One region of the Solibacillus kalamii genome, then DNA from elsewhere that is predicted to be linked to it. Evidence: predicted binding sites of a transcription regulator. Region 1 holds the regulator's gene; each other region holds the start of a gene.

Region 1 (2,282 bases):
TTTATCCGTACTGACACGGCAATAAATTACTGCTTTAGTTTTTATCATTGTTCCCTCTCACTACTTTAATCGATTGCATATCAGTGGAATCATTCAGCTGAGCAATGTATTGTGAATCTTTTTCTACAGGTACAACCAGTACTTGTCCTAAAACAACTTTTTCATCCAGCAATCCGTTTTCCTTTTTCACTTCATCGATCCAATCATGCTTAGCCATTTTACCACGGTATTGTTCTGCCAACGACCATAAAGTATCGCCATGCTCTATGCTTACGTGTTCGTATAATTCTATTTTATCGTCCTGCATCATGAATAAAGCAATCATAAGTACAGAGAATAGTAGAAACATTGATGTAAAGCCATTTAGTTTAGTTTTTTTCATTTGTAAAACCCTCTTTCGAATATATGTTCGGAATATTTGTTCTCATAATAATACGAACATATGTTTTTGTCAACCGTTTTTTCGAACTTATGTTTGCATTCATGTTCGCATACTGCTATACTTACTTTAAGAAAAATAGCATGATAAAGAGGTGAGTTAGTTGACACAAAAAATTTCAAAGCGGCAGCAGGCTATTCTAACTTTTATAAAAGAGGAAGTTCGTTCTAAAGGCTATCCGCCATCAGTACGCGAAATTGGAGAAGCGGTAGGTTTGGCTTCCAGTTCAACTGTCCACGGGCATTTAGCTCGTTTAGAAAGTAAAGGGCTTATCCGCCGTGACCCTACTAAGCCGCGTGCCATTGAAATATTGGACCAGGAAGAGATGAACATCGCCAAACAAGGTGTCATCCATGTTCCGTTAATCGGTAAAGTTACAGCTGGTCTGCCTATTTCCGCAATCGAGGATATTCAGGAATATTTCCCGTTGCCGGATGCTTACGGCTCACCGGAAGAAGAACTATTTATGCTTGAAATTATGGGTGAATCCATGATTGAAGCCGGTATTTTAAACGGGGATTATGTAATCGTCAAAAAAACGTCTACCGCGAACAATGGAGAGATTGTTGTAGCAATGACGGAAGATGATGAAGCGACAGTCAAGCGCTTTTACAAAGAAAAAACTCATTTCCGCCTACAGCCTGAGAACAGTTCAATGGAGCCGATCATTGTCAATCAAGTTTCTATTTTAGGTAAAGTAGTCGGCCTCTATCGAAATATTCATTAATCAGAAGCTTGCCATTCTAATAGAATCGGCAAGCTTTTTAATGAAATAAAAAAACTCAGCCGTAAACGACTGAGCCTTTTTATTACTTATGGCATGCTTCTATAAAACTTTTAAATAAGCGCTGTGCATAAACATCCCCGTTTGGCGCCAATTCTTCCGGGTGCCATTGTACCGCCACACAATACGGATGGGATTCGTGTTCAATTCCTTCAATAATGCCGTCTTTCGCAACTGCCGAAACAAGAAGTCCTTCCCCTAACTTCCCTACAGATTGATGGTGAAATGTGTTAACACGGAATGATTCTTCTGTAAAAATCTCTTTAAATTTCGGTGTCTTCACTTCAACGGTATGTGCCAATTCTCCACGCTTTGAAGGTTGTTTATGTAAGATTGTATTATCCACCTGTGATGGTATATCCTGAATTATCGTACCCCCGAATGCAACATTCATAATTTGTTGTCCACGGCAAATACCTAGAACAGGCATTTGTCTTTTAAAGGCTGCATTCATTAATAAAAGATCGCTGTCATCACGCTTTCTAACAACACTACCGATATGACGGTGCGGTTCCTCATTAAACAATAATGGATCGATATCCGCTCCACCAATTAATACGAGGCCATCAACTAAATTTAATACTGCTTCTACGTTTTCTTCCGTAGCATTCGGTATACAAATTGGTATACCCCCCGCAAGTTCTATCGACGTCAAATATGCGTTGTTTATATCCAATTTCTTGTCAAAATCATACATCGTTAATCCAATAATCGGTTTCATTCATTCTATCCCCTTACAATTTATAGATAATTCCAACTATTTAAATTATACTATTTCGTTAAGCCAAGTGACTACAAAAATATAAAAGGATTGCCTGATTGCAACCCTTTACCTTTTATACAATTTCCAGTTGTTTTATAAAATACTGTTTAATTTCTTTCCAGTTGTTCACACGTATGAAACCTTCTTCTGATCGATTGTACGGCATCGAATACAATATACCTGTTCCTTTAAATGACTTGAGTTGGCGTGGGCTATCGTCAATTAAATAATCAGTATGTATTACCGCTTTATTTCCGCAAAACACAATGTTCTGTGTTTTAATAAATGGTAAATAC
Region 2 (2,282 bases), on a different contig from region 1:
ACTTATGCACCGACACTTGGGGTATTAGGTGCTGTAGTAGGCCTTATTGCTGCATTAAAAGATATGTCTGATATTGATAAATTAGGACACGCCATTTCAGCGGCCTTTGTTGCGACATTATTAGGTATCTTCACTGGGTACGTATTATGGCATCCATTTGCCAACAAGTTAAAACGTAAATCCGCTGTAGAAGTTAAGCAAAAGCTAATGATGATTGAAGGGATTTTATCCGTACTTGAAGGTGAAGCACCTCGTGTAATCGAGCAAAAGCTGGCTTCATATTTAACAATGGAAGAACGTAAGCAAATTACCGAAAGCGGGGCGGGTGGCCTTGGCAAAGAAGCGTAAAAGACATAAAAAGCATGAGGAACATATTGACGAGTCCTGGTTAGTACCTTATGCAGATATATTAACGTTATTACTAGCATTATTTATTGTACTTTTTGCATCAAGCTCAGTGGATGAGAAAAAATTGGAGCAAATGTCTGCAGTATTTAATAATATTTTTACCGGTGGCACAGGTGTAATGGACAACTCATCTATCATACAAACACCGGATAACTCTACACCAACAGGTATCTCTAAATATATGGAAGATCAGCAACGCCTACATGAAACGCAAAACCGTGTGGACGAGTTTATTGCGATTAATGAGCTGGAAGACCAGTTTGAAACGAAAATGACAGAAGAGGGATTATTAATTACAATCCGGGACAGTATTTTATTCGATATGGGACGAGCAGATGTGAAAGCGGAATATGCAACAATTGCTGACGAGCTTGCTCAATTATTAATGTTTGATCCACCGCGTAATATTGTCATTACTGGTCATACAGATAATGTACCGATTAAGACACCGGAATTTGATTCCAACTGGGATCTGTCTGTAATGCGTGCAGTAAACTTCATGAAAGAAATTGTTTCGGGAAATGAACAACTTGATTCCAAATACTTCAGTGTAAAAGGTTTCGGAGAATTCCAGCCGATAGCTACGAATGATACTCAAGAAGGCAGAGCCAAAAACCGCCGTGTTGAAGTGCTCGTACAGCCACGTATAGCAGAAAATGGCGATGTAATAGTAGAATAGCAAGAAAGCTGTTTGGAAGGGAAACTTTCCAAACAGCTTTTTTGTTATGTCACAGCTCATAAAAGAAAAAAGTACTTCCATACTACGCAAGACGAAAAATTTAATATTAATTTGACATTACGCAAACAAAAGTTTATAATAATAAACAAATGTTTGATTAGAGGTGATAAAGTTGAATGAAAAGGAAAAATTGATTTTCCAATTAATAAAGAAGAATCCCTACTTATCACAACAGGAAATGGCAGAACAACTGGGAATGTCCAGGCCAGCGCTTGCTAATATAATCTCTTCGCTTATAAAACGAGGGGAAATTTTAGGACGTGCCTATGTTTTGCCAGAGAAAAATCAAATCATTGCAATTGGTGGTGCCAATATCGATCGTAAATTCACTATTGAGCAAAATGTCCAATTAGGGACTTCCAATCCTGCTTCTGTTACAGAATCGGTAGGCGGTGTTGCCCGCAATATCGCTGAAAACTTAGGGCGGTTAGGCAACCGTGTTTCTTTAATTACTGTAATGGGTGAAGATCATGATAGTGCATTTATTGAACAAAATTGTAAGAGTATGATGAATGTGGATTTAGTAGAGAAATTAAACGATTATAATACAGGTTCTTATACAGCAGTACTTGATAATATGGGTGAACTGGTAATATCGATGGCAAATATGGCGATTTATGATCAGTTGTTGCCGAGTATTTTAAAAAAGCACGAGGCGATACTACAAAATGCCAGCTGTATTGTCATTGACTTAAACAGCCCATTAGAAACAGTAGAATATATTAGGAATTTCGCAATAGAGCGTAATATCGCATTGGCGGTTATCCCTGTTTCTTCACCTAAGATGAAGAATATGTCGCAGGATCTGCACGGTATCCGTTACTTTATTTGCAATCGAGATGAAGCGGAAAGCTATTTAAATGTGAAGCTGGAAACATATAGCCAATATGAAAAGGCTGTTAACATGTTGTTGCAAAAAGGAGCGGAGCATGTTGTGCTCACTCTTGGCGAACATGGAGTAATGGTGGGGAACGAAGGTAATATAGTACACTACAAAGCCATTGCAACTAGAAATATAGTAGATGTTACAGGTGCCGGAGATGCTTTTGTTAGTGCATTTTTACATGGTTTATTAAACGATGAAGAGCTTGAAGAAGCAATCCAGCTCGGGTTGGTAAATGCATCGAAAACATTG
Region 3 (2,282 bases), on a different contig from region 1:
TAGCTTCAGGAATTTTTATCGTTTTTGGTAGGGGTGAGCAGTTATGTTAGAATGGATGACAATCGATAATATTGAAACAATTGTAGAAAAATATAAACTGTTAGGTCCGTTCTTCGGGATTTTATTAACGTTCCTGGAATCATTTATCCCTGTATTGCCGCTGTTTGTAATCATCATTGCCAATGCTGCAGCTTACGGGTTATTTTGGGGTTTTTTACTGTCATGGCTTGGAACAGTCGCAGGCTCCTACATGTTCTTTCTCATGATTCGCATGTTTGGGAAGTATCGTCTTTTCCGTCGGATTAAAGAGCAGAAACAAGTGAAAAAACTGATTAACTGGGTGGATATTAGAGGATTTACACCATTGTTTGTGCTGCTGTGCCTGCCATTTACACCTGTTGTCGTTGTCAATACGGTCGCCGGTTTATCCAATATAAAAAAGAAATATTATTTTTTGACACTCCTTATTTCAAAACCGATCTTGATCTTCTTGATTAGCTATTTAGGCAGTGATCTACGTGATATTTTAACCTCTCCTGTAAAACTTATTATTTCAGCTGTGATAATTTTAATTATTTGGGGAATCGGAAAATTGATCGAACACATTTTAAATAAGCGTGTGGAAAGAGATTTGCGTGAGATTGGAAAATTACGAAAACATAAATAAAAAGCTTCAGTCTTGTCTTTTAACAAATTGTGAAAAGACAGGGCTTTTTTGTATGATGGCAATTAATGCACGAACATGCATTCTTATATTATAATAGAAGAAAGAAATAGAAATGAGGTGGGAATTGTGACGTTACGAGTTATAACAGGACGGGCAGGCACGGGGAAAACGACTTTGATACACCGTGAAATAGTCAATGATTTAAAAACAAATATATTTGGACATCCAATTTTTATATTAGTTCCTGACCAAATGTCGTTTACAACGGAATATGAGCTGACGACGAACTATGACATTGAAGGAATGATGCGTGCACAGGTTATGACATTCAAACGGCTGGCCTGGTTTGTGCTGCAAAATGAAGGAGGTATCGCCCACGAACGTATTGACGGCACAGGGTACCGCATGCTGTTACGACGTATTTTGGAAGAACATCAGGAGGAGTTCCTATTATTTAAACGCGCGGCAGGTAAATCCGGTTTTACGAAAGAAGTCGAGCAGGTTTTAAAGGAATTCAGCCAATATCATATTGATGTGGAAACTATCGAGCCATTGATCGAGTCATTAAGATTAAACGGTGCAAGTGAAGTACTGCTTCATAAATTACATGACCTGAATATTATTTTAAAGCAGCTGCATGAACGGATCGGGACAGATTACATTGATGGCGATGGCTATTTCCCGCTGCTAATTGAACGTATTCCGAAAATGGAAAGCTTGCGCAATACCGATATTTATCTGGACGGGTTTGTTTCGTTTAATGGACAGGAATTCGCCATTTTAAAAGAGCTGCTTATTTATGCGAAGAGTGTCACAATTGTCCTCCCAATGGAAGACCCGCAAATGGATCTACTGGAAGGCTCGGTATTTTACAGAGCTGCGATGACGTATGACAAAATAAAGAATGAGCTGCAAAAGTTACGATTCGAACGAGGAATTGATATTGAAGAGGAGCCGCGTGTTCATTTAGAAGTAAATTACCGTGCGACTAATCGGGACTTGCTGCAGATTGAACATTGCTTCGACAAAATTACCGATAGACCAGTCGAATCAACGGGACACACGAAAATATTGGAAGGCGTAAATCCGCGCGCAGAAGTGCAAGGTATTGCCCAGGAAATTAAACAGCTTGTTCTGGAAAAGGGACTGCGTTATAAAGATATCGGGATTATGTACCGACAGGCAGATGTATATGATGCGATTATCGGAACGACCTTTACACAGTATGAAATTCCGTTTTTCTCAAATGAGAAGCGGGCGATGCTTTATCATCCTCTTATCGAATTTAGTCGATCTGTACTGGAAATTATTACAACAAACTGGAAATACGAACCGATTTTCAGAAGTATAAAAACAGATCTGTTCTTCCCTTATGGAGCCAACTTAGTCGCGATGAGAGACAGAGCGGATATATTGGAAAACTTCGTCATTGCAAAAGGGATTGTTCATGACCGTTGGATGAAAGAGGAAGTATGGCATTACCGTCGCTTTAAATCACTGGAAAAAGTAAATGCGGTTCAGACAGAAGACGAGCTGGAGCATGAACAGCTTTTGAAATCGGTACGAGACTTAATCCGTGAACCGGTACTGGCATTGCAGAACCGGTTGAAAGGCA

The links. The regulator LexA, encoded in region 1, represses DNA repair genes until DNA is damaged. The targets are predictions, from matches to a motif close to CGAACATATGTTCG.
Region 2: the regulator LexA is predicted to act here: its motif matches at 1,230-1,243, upstream of CBM15_RS10245 (carbohydrate kinase).
Region 3: the regulator LexA is predicted to act here: its motif matches at 738-751, upstream of addB (helicase-exonuclease AddAB subunit AddB).

The regions. Positions count from the first base shown of each region.
Region 1 is NZ_NHNT01000002.1:311,136-313,417, reverse strand. It holds gene CBM15_RS05185 (YneB family resolvase-like protein) at 1-48, opposite strand, end outside; gene yneA (cell division suppressor protein YneA) at 35-382, opposite strand; gene lexA (transcriptional repressor LexA) at 543-1,166, shown strand; gene CBM15_RS05170 (gamma-glutamyl-gamma-aminobutyrate hydrolase family protein) at 1,249-1,944, opposite strand; gene CBM15_RS05165 (5' nucleotidase, NT5C type) at 2,060-2,282, opposite strand, start outside.
Region 2 is NZ_NHNT01000006.1:37,770-40,051, reverse strand. It holds gene motA (flagellar motor stator protein MotA) at 1-348, shown strand, start outside; gene motB (flagellar motor protein MotB) at 332-1,087, shown strand; gene CBM15_RS10245 (carbohydrate kinase) at 1,260-2,282, shown strand, end outside.
Region 3 is NZ_NHNT01000001.1:488,616-490,897, reverse strand. It holds gene CBM15_RS02380 (TVP38/TMEM64 family protein) at 44-667, shown strand; gene addB (helicase-exonuclease AddAB subunit AddB) at 794-2,282, shown strand, end outside.